DNA from 4 places in the Rhizobium grahamii genome. Region 3 is predicted to be linked to each of the others. Evidence: predicted binding sites of a transcription regulator. Region 3 holds the regulator's gene; each other region holds the start of a gene.
The links. Region 3 encodes LexA, which represses DNA repair genes until DNA is damaged. Its sites were predicted from a motif close to TGTTCNNNNTGTGTTCNG; they were not measured.
Positions count from the first base shown of each region.

Region 1: FZ934_RS09675 (ribonuclease T2 family protein) is a predicted target of LexA. The motif match lies at 1,324-1,341, and genes of this name have one in related genera.
Region 2: dnaE (DNA polymerase III subunit alpha) is a predicted target of LexA. The motif match lies at 905-922, and genes of this name have one in related genera.
Region 4: FZ934_RS18445 (DNA recombination protein RmuC) is a predicted target of LexA. The motif match lies at 1,809-1,826, and genes of this name have one in related genera.

Region 1 covers NZ_CP043498.1:1,985,465-1,988,674, reverse strand. Annotated here, with positions in the region: gene FZ934_RS09685 (DMT family transporter) at 1-253, opposite strand, end outside; gene FZ934_RS09680 (alpha/beta fold hydrolase) at 270-1,199, opposite strand; gene FZ934_RS09675 (ribonuclease T2 family protein) at 1,353-2,087, shown strand; gene FZ934_RS09670 (hypothetical protein) at 2,176-3,210, shown strand, end outside.
Region 2 covers NZ_CP043498.1:995,430-998,639, forward strand. Annotated here, with positions in the region: gene FZ934_RS04990 (DUF5680 domain-containing protein) at 1-195, opposite strand, end outside; gene FZ934_RS04995 (hypothetical protein) at 266-850, opposite strand; gene dnaE (DNA polymerase III subunit alpha) at 1,155-3,210, shown strand, end outside.
Region 3 covers NZ_CP043498.1:1,203,826-1,207,035, reverse strand. Annotated here, with positions in the region: gene kdsA (3-deoxy-8-phosphooctulonate synthase) at 1-67, opposite strand, end outside; gene FZ934_RS06015 (VOC family protein) at 64-948, opposite strand; gene lexA (transcriptional repressor LexA) at 1,151-1,867, shown strand; gene FZ934_RS06005 (ComEC/Rec2 family competence protein) at 1,821-3,210, opposite strand, start outside.
Region 4 covers NZ_CP043498.1:3,823,984-3,827,193, reverse strand. Annotated here, with positions in the region: gene def (peptide deformylase) at 1-63, opposite strand, end outside; gene FZ934_RS18450 (globin-coupled sensor protein) at 162-1,661, opposite strand; gene FZ934_RS18445 (DNA recombination protein RmuC) at 1,859-3,082, shown strand; gene FZ934_RS18440 (ribokinase) at 3,133-3,210, shown strand, end outside.

The sequences.
Region 1 (3,210 bases), 780 kb from region 3:
GGATCGCGTGGAAGAAACTCTGTTTCCAGGTCGTGTCCATCAGGTTTCGCCGCCAGAGCACGATGGGCAGCATGCAGAGTGCCTGAACCGCGAAGCGAGCAGCGGTGATCTCGGCTGACGGCACGGTGGCGATCGCAAGTTTCGAGAAGATGTCGATGATCGGCGAGACCAGCACCGAAAGGGACATCAGTACGAGTCCCATCATGACTTCCGACGAAGCGGATACGGGCGGTGATGGTTGGCGGTTGCTCATCTTTCAGTCCTCTTGTTCAGGACCGAGCCACGGCATCGTCGCACCAATCGGCAAACGCTGCGATCGCTTCATCCGCGCCGATCTCGTTCAACGTCTCGTGGCGCATCCCTTGATATATTTGCGTGGTGATACGGGAGAAGCCTGAGGCTTTCAAATGGTTTGATAGCCATAGGACGGCGTTGCCGTTTTCCGTTGCCGGGTCGTGGTCTCCTCCGACAAGGTGGAGAGGGATGTTGGTCGGGAGCCTAGACAGCCATTCGCGCCGCGGGGCGCGAAACGTCAGCTTGAAGACGTCTAGCCACAGGGAAACGGAGGCGTCAAAGCCGCACAGCGGGTCGGCGATATATTTGTCCACGTGATCCGGATCTCGCGACAGCCAATCGAAATCCGTTCGTCGAGGCGTAACTGATTGGGCCCAGGTGCCGAAGGTCAACCTTGGTAACAGGCCGCTCGGCACATCCGAGCCTTTCAGCGCTTGCTCGGTCAGGAGGATCGCTTGCGCAGCCCGACCGGCGATGCCGGGATGGAAATTCGAGTTCCAGACGGCCACCGCGTCGATTTTGCTGGCATGGGAGACGGCTGCGTTGAGCGCGACCAGCCCGCCCATCGAGTGACCAAAAAGGACAACGGGGAGGGCTCCATGACGGCTGACTGCGAAATCGCGCATCGCGACGACGTCATCGATGACGCGGTCGACGCCGTTGCGGCGGGCAAAGCGACCGAGCGGCGCATCAGGTGCGGCCGTCTCGCCGTGGCCGCGATGATCGTGCGCGTAGACGTGGTAGCCGCAGGCAGCCATGGCATGTGCAAAGCCGCCGTAGCGCTTCGAATGCTCTGCCAGGCCGTGGCAGACTAGGAGAATGCCGCGCGGCACGCTGACCGCTTCCTGATGATGAAATGCAAGTGATGCACCCGCCAAGGCGAGCCTTTCCGTGGTGTCGAACATTGAGTCCCTCCGCCGCGGAGAAGAACAGAACAGCCGGCAAATGCAATCGATAGGATCGGTCTCTCGTGGGAATTTTGCGACAGGGCGCAATTGCCCTTGCGAAGCATGAAGTCGCATGCTTCCATGTTCATGAGTTGTTCCTTGGGAGGTTGCATGCGTGGGCTGGTGAAGCATCTCTTCGTGCTGACTATATCCGCTGCCGTCGCAAGCGGTGCGATGGCGCAGCAAATGGGCGGAAAGACCCGTTTCATCCTGGCTGCCAGCTGGCAGCCTTCCTTCTGTGAGACCAACCAGCGCAAGGCGGAATGCCGCAATCAGACAAAGGAGCGGTTCGACGCCACGAATTTCTCGCTGCATGGGCTCTGGCCGATGCGCCAGAACTATTGTGACGTCAAGGAAAGCCTACGTACCGCCGACAAGGATGGTGACTGGAACGAGTTGCCCGAGGTGTCGCTGTCGGATGCGTCGAAAGCCGCGCTCGACAAGGCAATGCCCGGCACGCAGTCGGGCCTCGAGCGTCATGAATGGTTGAAGCACGGGACCTGCACCGGTCTCAGCGCCGATGCCTATTTTTCCACGGCGGTCCGGCTTGTCGGCGAATTGAACGCGTCCGCCGTTCGCGATCTCTTCGCTGCCAACATTGGAAAGTCGGTGACGGCGGAGCAGATCAAAGAGGCGTTCGACAAGAGTTTCGGGCCCGGAGCGAGTGACCGGGTGAAGATGAGCTGCCACCGCGCCGGCCAGAATCGCGTCATCAGCGAATTGACGATCGGTTTGTCTGAGGAGGCAACCGGTGACGAAAAGAAAAGCCTGGGCGATCTGATCCAGGGCGCGGGCCGCACCTCGTTCGGTTGCAACGAGGGGATTGTCGACGCGGCTGGATTTTGAATGGTGGGCTATGCGCGGTTGACGACGTAGCGGAATATTAATCGGACCCAAGCAAGCTACTGCGACCAGTTGCCCGACGGATTTCGACATGGATGCAGCTTTAACGCGGCCCGATCTGGATGCTGCAGCCGACCGCAGATCTTTCTTCGTCACGTTCTTCGCGATCTACGTGACCGCGCTCGCCATCGTTTTGTTCGACCTTGCTGACGGCGTGCTATTCGTCGGCGATGTCGATGACCAGATGCGTGAATTGCAAATCCGATCTCTGATGTCGCCAGCGGGGCGGTGGTTCGATCTCACGCTGCCTTCTATCTCGATGCCGGAAGTGTACATCTCGCCGTGGTCGAGATTGATCGATTTGCCCTACGTCGCCATCGCGACCATGTTTCGGCCGTTCACGTCTCTCGATCACGTCCTCGGGCTCGCCTTTCACATCTGGCCTCCCGTGATGCTGGCACTTTACTGCCTGACCGTCGCTTTCATAGTGAGGCGGTTGATGGGCAGTATGCCGCTGTCGCCGACATCGTGGGTGCTGACATTGATGTTGATGACCGTATTGATGGCCGTAGCTGTTTTCGAATTCGTGCCAGGCCGGATCGATCATCACAATGCGCAGCTCGTCTCGATGATGCTGATGATGGCTGGATTTGTTCGCTGGGATCGCCTGGGGGGACTGTTCGTCGGTGCTGCGGGCGCGCTCTCCATTGTTATCGGACTGGAATGCCTGCCACTGATCGTCGCCGCCTATGGCTTGCTGGTTCTCAGCTATGTCGCGGGTGTTCAGGGTTCGCGCACCATGCTGGTCGCTGTCGGTGCCGGAATGATTGCCGTTGCCGTATTCGCTGCGCTGGCCTTCATTGGTCCGGTTGGCGTCCTCTCGACGCAATGCGATGCCTTCTCTGCGCCCTACCTGTTTCTCATCATCGGAATATCCGGTTCTCTGGCTTGCGCGGCGTGGGCGCTGCCTGCGCGCGCCTCCGCGATCGCGCGGCTTTTGTGGCTAGGTCTGCCGGGATTGTTGGTGCTCGGTCTGGCTGCCTGGCTGTTTCCGCGCTGCCTCAACGGCCCCTACGATATGATCGATCCGGTGTCCCGGGCTCTCTGGTTCTCGCGCATCTGGCAG
Region 2 (3,210 bases), 210 kb from region 3:
CGCATCATCCAGCCACACCACTTCCTGCCCGGCGAAATCCGTGCCGCCGAAATAGCTGTCGAGATAGCGCCAGCGGCCCCGCTGGTAGCCGATGTCGTGTGACCCTTGCCGGCAGGCTGGCGAAGGCATTCCGCCGCCGACATAACTCCCGGCCTTGGCTTCCACGATAAAGCTGTTCAATTCGGCAATGTTCATGGTGAGGTGCCTCCCTTCCGGAAGCTCTCAGCAAAGTGCGTATTTGTAAAGAACAAAAAGAGAACCGTGCCTATTGGCCACAGATGGATTGCCCGGTCTCGTCGTTCCAGTCTGTGATCGGTATGACGCGCGCCTCGGCCTTGGCGTCCTTGCCGTCCTTCTGCAGCTTGCCCGTGAGCGCATTGTAGTCGCACGAGCCTCCGGCGTCGGGATCGAGCGTGTCATAGTGATTGTAGGTATAGCCTGCGACAACAAACTGCTTGTTGCGATAGGCGAGCGTCAGCGTCTGGTCCCAGCGGTCGCGCCCGATCGCACTGTTCTGCGAGTGAATGGCGATCGAGGACTTGCCGACGGCCTTTATTGAGGGTTCCTGTCCAAAGAGGCCATCCGGAGCTGTACTGCCCCAGATCTTGTTGAGAGCACCTACGGACAGCCGCAGCAGCTCATGGTCGCTATCGCGAAGATAGATGTAGATGCCAATCTGATCGTCGGTGGCGCTCTCTTCGGGTGCAACAAGCAGCGCGAGATCCGGCTTGCCGTCGCCGTCCCAATCGCCGGTCGCTGCATCGACAATGCGCGAGGGATCGATCTGTCCGGCTTGAGCGGTAAACGCCGCCGAAAGCGCCAGTGCCGTCGTTAATGCAAATTTAAACATGCTTTTCTCCCGTTGCCGTGCCGCCAGCCAAGCCGAAAGGAATCCTGTTGACAATAGAACAATATAAGAACAAATTATAAACATAAGAGAACAGGAGAGCCAAATGACTGACATGATCCGTGATATCGCAGCATTCACCTCCATCGCAATGTTCGTTGCCAGCTTCTCGCTGATCTGCATGGCAATGTAAGAATTCAGGGGACCGCATGGCTGCCATGCGGTCCGAACGCAATCGCTTGTCTGGACATCGACCCCTCAATGCTGAGAATAGACCTGATTGATTCAGGTGATTGGAAGGCATGTCATGGCGGGTGCGGAGAAAGACGCGGAAAGCGGTTTCATCGGCGGTACGCCGGGCTTCGTTCACCTTCGGGTCCACTCGGCCTACTCGCTGCTTGAGGGCGCGCTGCCGCTCAAGAAAATCCTCTACAAGGCATCGGGCGACAGCCAGCCGGCGATCGCCATCACCGACACCAACAATCTCTTCGTCGCCCTCGAGTTTTCACAGAAGGCGATGGACGAGGGCTTGCAGCCGATCATCGGTTGCCAGGTCTCGATCGACATGGAAGACGGGCTGGAGACGGAAAGGCGCGGCGGCCAGCAGGCGCTCGTCAAGTTCCCGTCTCTCGTGCTCTTGGCAGCCACGGATGCGGGCTATGAGCGGCTCGTGGATCTCGTCAGCCGCGCTTACCTGGGCGGCGAGGGGAATGGTTCGATTCTCATTCGGTCTTCGTGGCTGGATGAGATCGGGACGGACGGTCTGATCGCCCTGACCGGCGCCTCGACCGGACCGATCGACATGGCGGTCAAGGACGGCCACACGGCGCAGGCCGAAGCGCGGCTGATGGTGCTGAAGCGCCATTTCAGTGATCGCCTCTATGTCGAGCTGCAGCGCCACGGCACCTATGACAAGCGCCACGAGCAGAAGATCATCGGGCTCGCATACGAGCATGACCTGCCGCTGGTTGCCACCAACGAAGCCTTTTTCCCGACGCGTGAGGACTATGACGCGCACGACGCCCTGATGGCTGTCGCTCATAACGCCATCGTCTCGGATGATACGCGCTTCCGCCTAACGCCTGATCACTATCTGAAAAGCCGCGCCGAAATGGCGAAGCTGTTTGCGGATCTGCCGGAGGCGCTGGAAAACACCATCGAGATCGCCCGCCGCTGCTCCTTCATCCTGAAGACGCGCAAGCCGATCCTGCCCCGGTTCACCGGCGCGACGGCCGATCCCGAGGAAGCTGAGCGCGAAGAGGCACTCGAACTGCGCCGGCAGGCGGAGGAGGGGCTGGACAGCCGCCTTGCCACGCTCGGCATGTCGGCGGGCTACGAGGAAAAGGACTACCGCGAACGCCTGGAATTCGAACTCAGCGTTATCGAGCGTATGAAGTTCCCAGGCTACTTCCTGATCGTTGCGGACTTCATCAAATGGGCAAAGCAGCATGACATCCCCGTCGGCCCGGGCCGTGGCTCCGGTGCAGGGTCGCTGGTCGCTTACGCTCTGACGATCACCGACGTCGATCCGCTGCGTTTCTCGCTGCTTTTCGAACGCTTCCTCAATCCGGAACGCGTCTCGATGCCCGACTTCGATATCGACTTCTGCCAGGATCGCCGCGAAGAGGTGATCCGCTACGTGCAGCGCAAGTATGGCCGCGAACAGGTCGCGCAGATCATCACTTTCGGTTCGCTACAGGCGCGCGCGGCCCTGCGCGACGTCGGCCGCGTGCTGGAGATGCCTTACGGGCAGGTTGACAAGATCTGCAAGCTGGTGCCAAACAATCCGGCCAACCCGACGCCCCTGTCGAAGGCGATCGAGGAAGAGCCGAAGCTGCAGGAGGAAGCCGACAAGGAGCCCGTCGTCGCTCGCCTGCTCGATATCGCCCAGAAGATCGAGGGTCTCTACCGCCACGCGTCGACCCACGCTGCCGGTATCGTCATCGGCGACCGCCCGCTGTCGAAACTCGTCCCGATGTACCGCGATCCGCGCTCCGACATGCCGGTCACCCAGTTCAACATGAAGTGGGTCGAGCAGGCCGGCCTCGTGAAGTTCGACTTCCTCGGCCTGAAGACGCTGACGACGTTGAAGGTCGCCGTCGATTTCGTCGCCAAGCGCGGCATCAAGGTCGACCTCGCCTCGATTCCGCTCGACGACAAGCTGACCTACGAGATGCTCTCGCGCGGTGAAACCGTCGGCGTGTTCCAGGTGGAAAGCGCGGGCATGCGCAAGGCGCTGATCGGCATGAAGCCGGACTGCATCGAGGACATCATCGCGCTCGTGGCCCTCTATCGTCCGGGCCCGATGGAAAACATCCCGACCTACAACGCCCGCAAGCACGGCGAGGAGGAAGTCGAGTCGA
Region 3 (3,210 bases):
CTGCGTTGGAAAAGGAGACGTGGCCGGCGCCTTCGCCAACCACGACTTCGGAATTTGTCTGGCTCATCGTTTCTCCTCGAAGGCGAAGAGCGCGCCCTGCCCGGGCGCAGCCTTCACCAGAATTCGATTGTTCTTGCGCGTGTAGGTCATCCCGTTAGCAGCCAAATGCGCTTCTGTCACGGCGAGATCGCCAACCTTGAAGACGATCGCAACGCCTCGCAGACCGCGATCCGCAGCGGGAGCCGCAAGATCGAAATAGGCGTCGAGCCCATCCGGCGAAAGAATACAAACCCGCGCATTCGGCGCGATTACGCTGACCCCGAACGCATCCTCGCGCACGGCGCCTGAGCACGACACATGCCGCATGAAGAGCGAGAATGCCTTGGGATCGGGCGCCGTCAGAACGATATCGGCAATACCGGTGACCCCGTTATCGTGCGTTTCCAATGCTTTGCGATCGGCGGGCAAGGGGTTGACCCGCTGGCAGGTAAACAGGAAGAAATCCGGCGCTCTCAGATCGGCCGCAAAAGCAAGCCGAAAGGCAGCTGTCGTTTCCGTCCCATCCGGCATTTTCATCGGACGGGAAAACTGAAGCATGTCACCGCCGCTGATCTTGTCGGCCTGAAAACGGGCGTGGTCGCGGTCAGCATCAGAGGTGCCGAGAACGACCGCGGACATGCCTTCATCGCCGCAGCGAAACCGAAATGCCCGATCGCGAGATGTGAAACTGTTCCCCTTCTTCAGCGACGTCTCGTAAATATCGGTGTCCGCGATCCCGAGTGGTTCCAGATATGTTTTGTCGGCGAAGAAAACGCAGGCGTTTTCCGTTCCAAACGGATGACGGGCATCAGCCGCCACGGTGAAGCCAAGCTTGCCGAGCCGCTCGCGGGCGAGACCTATGTTGGCCACCGGCAGGACGATGTGATCAAGAGGATGGGCTTCACTCACAGGCAGATCCTCCTTCCAAAACCAGCATCGGTGTGCGCCCGATGGCAGAACAATGCAACAAGCTTTCGATATCCCGCAAATGAAATGCAAAAACAGGACAAGTCCGACGCAAGTTTTACGAAAATTTAGGCACTTGCAGAACACATATGGAACATATAGTGTCCGTTCTGGCTTTGTTTCACGACTCTGGGGTTCGACTTCGATGCTGACACGCAAGCAACAGGAGCTTCTTCTCTTCATTCACGAGCGAATGAAAGAGTCCGGCGTCCCGCCGTCCTTCGACGAAATGAAGGATGCACTCGACCTCGCTTCGAAGTCGGGCATTCATCGCCTCATCACCGCTCTCGAGGAGCGCGGCTTCATTCGTCGACTGCCGAACAGAGCGCGCGCGCTCGAGGTTATCAAGCTGCCGGAGGCATACAGCCCCAGCATTCAGCCTCGGCGTGGCTTTTCGCCCAGCGTGATCGAAGGCAGCCTTGGGAAGCCGCAACCTGCCCCTGCGCCGAAACCCGCCCCTAGTGCCGACAACGGCAATTCCGTCTCCGTGCCCGTCATGGGACGCATTGCTGCGGGCGTTCCGATTTCGGCAATCCAGAACAACACCCATGATATTTCGGTGCCAGCCGACATGCTGGCATCCGGCGAACATTACGCGCTTGAGGTCAAAGGCGACTCGATGATCGAGGCCGGCATTTTCGACGGCGATACGGTCATCATTCGCAATGGCAGCACGGCCAACCCCGGCGACATCGTCGTGGCCCTGGTCGACGACGAGGAAGCGACGTTGAAGCGCTTCCGCCGCAAGGGGGCATCGATCGCGCTGGAAGCCGCCAATCCGGCTTACGAAACGCGCATTTTCGGCCCTGACCGCGTCAAGGTACAGGGTAAGCTTGTCGGGCTGATCCGCCGGTATCACTAGGCTGCCGCACGGCGTCCGCATAGGCTCCGGTGCGCCAATCATAGGCCCGCTGCCGCATCCAGGGACGGTCGAGGCCGGTGTATGCTGTGTTGATCACCGGTGATCCCTGGTCATCAATGCGTATTTCCAGGGCGCCGGTTCGCCGAAGGCTATCGCCGGTAAACAGAAGCGATCCGGACCTGCACTGCGCAAGCCGCACCCGAGCGGGCGTGATGACGATGTCTGCAACGTCGCATGCTGAGCCGAGATAGGCGAGATTGTCGACGACGACGACCAGATAGCCGCTCTTCAAAGTCACAGCGCACCACGCTGATTTTGCGCAGGAAAATTGCGTCGTTTCCGTCGATCGACGCATGAGATCGGTCGCCGCGCGCCGCTCTTTCGCGGTCAGGACCACACGCTCGTGATCCCGCTTTTGCGGTGGCGGCGGGACATCCGTGAGGATCAGCGGCGGCACTTGCGGCTCGATCGCCAGCGCCCGCTGCCATTGATTGAAGATGAACTCTCCGGGCTTTGGTTTGTTGGTCGCCAGCACCTCGTCGTCGACGACTGCGACCAGCGAGCCGTCATCCGATACGAGCAACTCCGGCAAAGGTGATCCCGGCAGAAACCTGAGGCAGGCGGTCGCGATGAGCATGACGGCAAAGCCGAGATATTTGAGGCGCGTGAAAAGCAGCGTCTGCAACAGGAACGCCAGAGAGGCGACGGCAAAGTACCATGCCGGAAGGCGGCCGACGTCGACGGTGCCTCCCCAGCCCGACACCGTCTTGGCGATGTCGATGACGATATCCAGACCGAAGCCCGCTATCTTCCAGGGCAGAACGTCAAGGCCGAGCGGCGTCAGCAGCATTGCCAGCATGCCCATAGGCATGACGACGAACGAGATAACCGGCATCGCCATCAGGTTCGCCGGCAGGCCATAGGCGCTCAGGCGGTGAAAATGCTCGATTGAGAAGAGTGCGGTCGAGAAGCCGCCAATCATCGACGTCAGGGCAATGCCGGCGAAGAAGCGAAACACGAAGCCGATCGGTTTGAACACGGGGTGAACGAATAGCGCCTTGCCGGGCATCGAGCCGCTTATCCAGCCGACATAACCCGAAACTAGGGCCAGCGTGGCGGCGAACGACATCTGAAAGCTTGGTCCGAGCACTGCCGACGGCGATGTCAGGATGATCAGCAGGGCAGAAAGCGCCACGTTACGGAGGCTGATCGAGGGACGGTCGAAGAGCGCCGCGACCAGCATGATCGCCATCATGATATAGGCTCGTTCGGCCGAGACCGCGAAGCCGGATATGAGATAGTAGGCCGTCAGTGCGGCCAACGCGCCGGCTGCAGCAATTTTC
Region 4 (3,210 bases), 1.3 Mb from region 3:
GATAGGCTTGGAAACCTGGCGCAGCAGCGGATCGGGAAGAATGATAAGTGGCTTGATGGTCATGGCCGTTCCCATAACGCATCTTTCCGCCCGATGGAATTATCCGAAAGGCGACGGCCGCGCTTTTTTGCGCGGCCGTCGGGAATTTCATTGGCTTTACGTTACGCGGCGCGGCGGGAAGCCATCGGCATGGCGCGCTCCGGGGCGCCGGTGCGGAAGCGCTGCAGCAGGCCCACAAGGCTGTCGACCTCGCTGCGCAGGCGGCGGGTCTCCTCGGATGTGCGCTCCACCATGCCGGAGTTCTGCTGGGTGATCGTATCCATGTTGCGAATGGCGACGCTGACTTCATTGACGCCGGTTGCCTGATCGCGCGCGGCGGCCGCGATGTCGGCCACAAAGCGGTTGATGATGTCGATACGGTTGATCATGTCGCTCAGCGCTTCGCCCGTGCTGCTGACGATATCGACGCCTTCGTTGACCTGAGACGAGCTCTGCGAAATCAGGTTCTTGATTTCCTTTGCCGCGTCGGCGGTCCGCTGCGCGAGTTGGCGAACTTCCTGCGCAACGACAGCGAAGCCCTTGCCCGCATCGCCTGCGCGGGCCGCCTCGACGCCGGCATTCAAGGCCAGCAGGTTGGTCTGGAAGGCGATTTCATCGATGACGCCGATGATCTTTGAAATCTCGGTCGAGGACTTCTCGATCTCGGCCATCGCCGATACGGCGCTGGTGACGAGCTCGCCGGAGTTTTTCGCCTTCTGCTGTGTTTCACGCACGGCTGCCGAAGCCTTCTCGGCATTGGCGGCCGTCTGGCCGACGCTGACCGAGAGCTGCTGCAGCGCGGCCGAGCTTTCCTCGACGCCTGCGGCCTGCTGCGCGGTGCGCAGCGCCAGGTCGTCCGAGCCCTTGGCGATGACGTCGGTGCCCTGAAGAATTTCCCCGGAGGTTGCGCGTACCGATGCAAAGGACGTGCGCAAGGCCGCTACGGCGCGATTATAGTCGTCCGCCATTTCCTTGAAGCTGCCCGGCAGATCGGACGGCAGGGTTGCCTCGAGGTCGCCGTTGGAAAGCGCCTCCAATCCGCGACGAAGGTGGCTGAGCGCCAGCGCCTGGTCGGCTTCGGCCTTCGCGCGCTCCTCCTCAAGCTGCTTGCGCTTCTCGTCGAGCGTATCGAGATAAACGGAGATCGAGTAGTCCATGTCCAGCATGGCTGCCTTCACGACAGCCGCAAGCTTTTCGGCGAGTACCTTGCCCTGCTGGCGTGCAAAACGTGACGGCCACTGCTTATCCATGAGGCCCTTGATGAGGTCGCTCATCAGCAACGCGTAACCACCGATGTACCAGCGGGGCTCAAGGCCGATGCGTGCGTGCGTCCGGCCGACAGCGGTGACGCCATTGACATAGGACTCATCGAAATTGCCGCCCGCCAGATTGGCCCAGTGGGCTTCCTGGCGTTTCTTGGCGTGGTTCATATGGTTCTTGTCGGAGAAGAACTTCGCAACCGCAGGCGTCTTGCCGAGCTTGCCGTAGAATTTGTCGAGAGCTGCACCAAGCAGCTCCGAAATGGCAGGACGCATTTCGCGCAGTGCCATCCGTGCGTCATCGTCCAGCTCGATGAAGTCAAGGCGTTGCTTGAGCGCATTGTCGGACGGCTGACTGGTCATGATGTCTCTGCTTTGTGATTGATGCCGAAGGAAAAATTGAAGCCGAGCATTTGCCGAATATAGTTGAGCAATGGTTAAATCGAGATCCTATTTGTCTGCTAGTGGCTCAAATATGCGCCACCCAGCCGACAACACCGCCCTGTGAGTTGTTCACGTTTTGATCTAGAAAATGCGCACGGGTTTGCTATGGTGCCCTCATGAACCCAAGCGCCGACTCACTTTCCTTCGCCTTTTCCAAGCTCAACCCAGCTATCCTCGCCCTCGGTGGCGGAGCGATTGCAGCACTGATCGTCCTGATGATCGTGCTTCTCGTGCGCAGCGGCCAATTGCGGCGGGAACAGGCGGACGACGCGGCCATGAGGGCGACGGAAGCCGATGCCCGGATGGCAGAGCTTCTGAAAATTCAGGCGGAAATGCATGGGCGCATGTCGACGATGGCCGAGGTTTTCGGCTCGCGGCAGGCGGAACTCAACCAGGCGATAAACCAGCGTCTCGACGGCATGTCGCAGCGCGTCAGCACGACCATTTCCGAGCAGACGAAGTCCACGCACGAGAACCTTCAAAGATTGCAGGAGCGCCTGGCCGTCATCGATGCCGCTCAAAGCAACATCCAGACGCTTGCCAAGGACGTTGTTGGTCTGCAGGCGATCCTTTCCAACAAGCAGACGCGTGGCGCCTTCGGGCAATCGCGGATGGAAACGATCGTTGCCGACGGCCTTCCGATGGGTGCTTACACCTTCCAGCACACGCTCTCCAACGGCTCGCGGCCGGACTGCACGATCCGCATGCCGAACGGCGCGCCGCCACTGGTTATCGACGCGAAATTTCCGCTGGAAGCATGGAATGCCATCCGCGATGCGGGCGGACCTGATGGCGCGAAGGTCGCCTCGCAGCAATTCCGCCGCGACATGGAGACGCATATCCGGGACATCTCGGAGAAATATCTGATCCAGGGAGAGACCCAGGATACGGCTTTCATGTTCGTGCCATCGGAATCGATCTTTGCCGAGATACACGAGAATTTCGAGCCGATCGTGCAGAAGGCGCATCGGGCGCGGGTCGTCATCGTCTCCCCGTCCCTCCTGATGCTGTCGATCCAGGTCATTCAGGCGGTCCTGAAGGATCAGCGCATGCGCGCCCAGGCACACGTCATCCAGGGCGAAGTCGTCAGCCTGATGGACGACCTTGGGCGCCTTGATGACCGCGTCCGGAAGCTGCAGAGCCATTTTTCCATGGCGCAGAAGGATGTCGACATGATCCTGACCTCCGCGGACAAGCTGAACAAGCGCGGCGCGAAGATAGAGGCGCTGGAATTCGAAGGCGACGCTCCGGCGCAACGGGCGAAGGAAAGCGATACTTCACAGAAGTCGGTCGACAGCCGGACCGGCTTGCTGAAGCTCAGAGTAGTTGACGACGAGTGAGCCATTCGGGCAGTGTCGCGCCCGAAGAAGATATCGGACGGGCACATCTCATGATCACAGTTTTCGGCTCCATCAACATGGACCTCATCGCCACCACCGACAGGCTGCCGAAGCCGGGCGAGACCGTC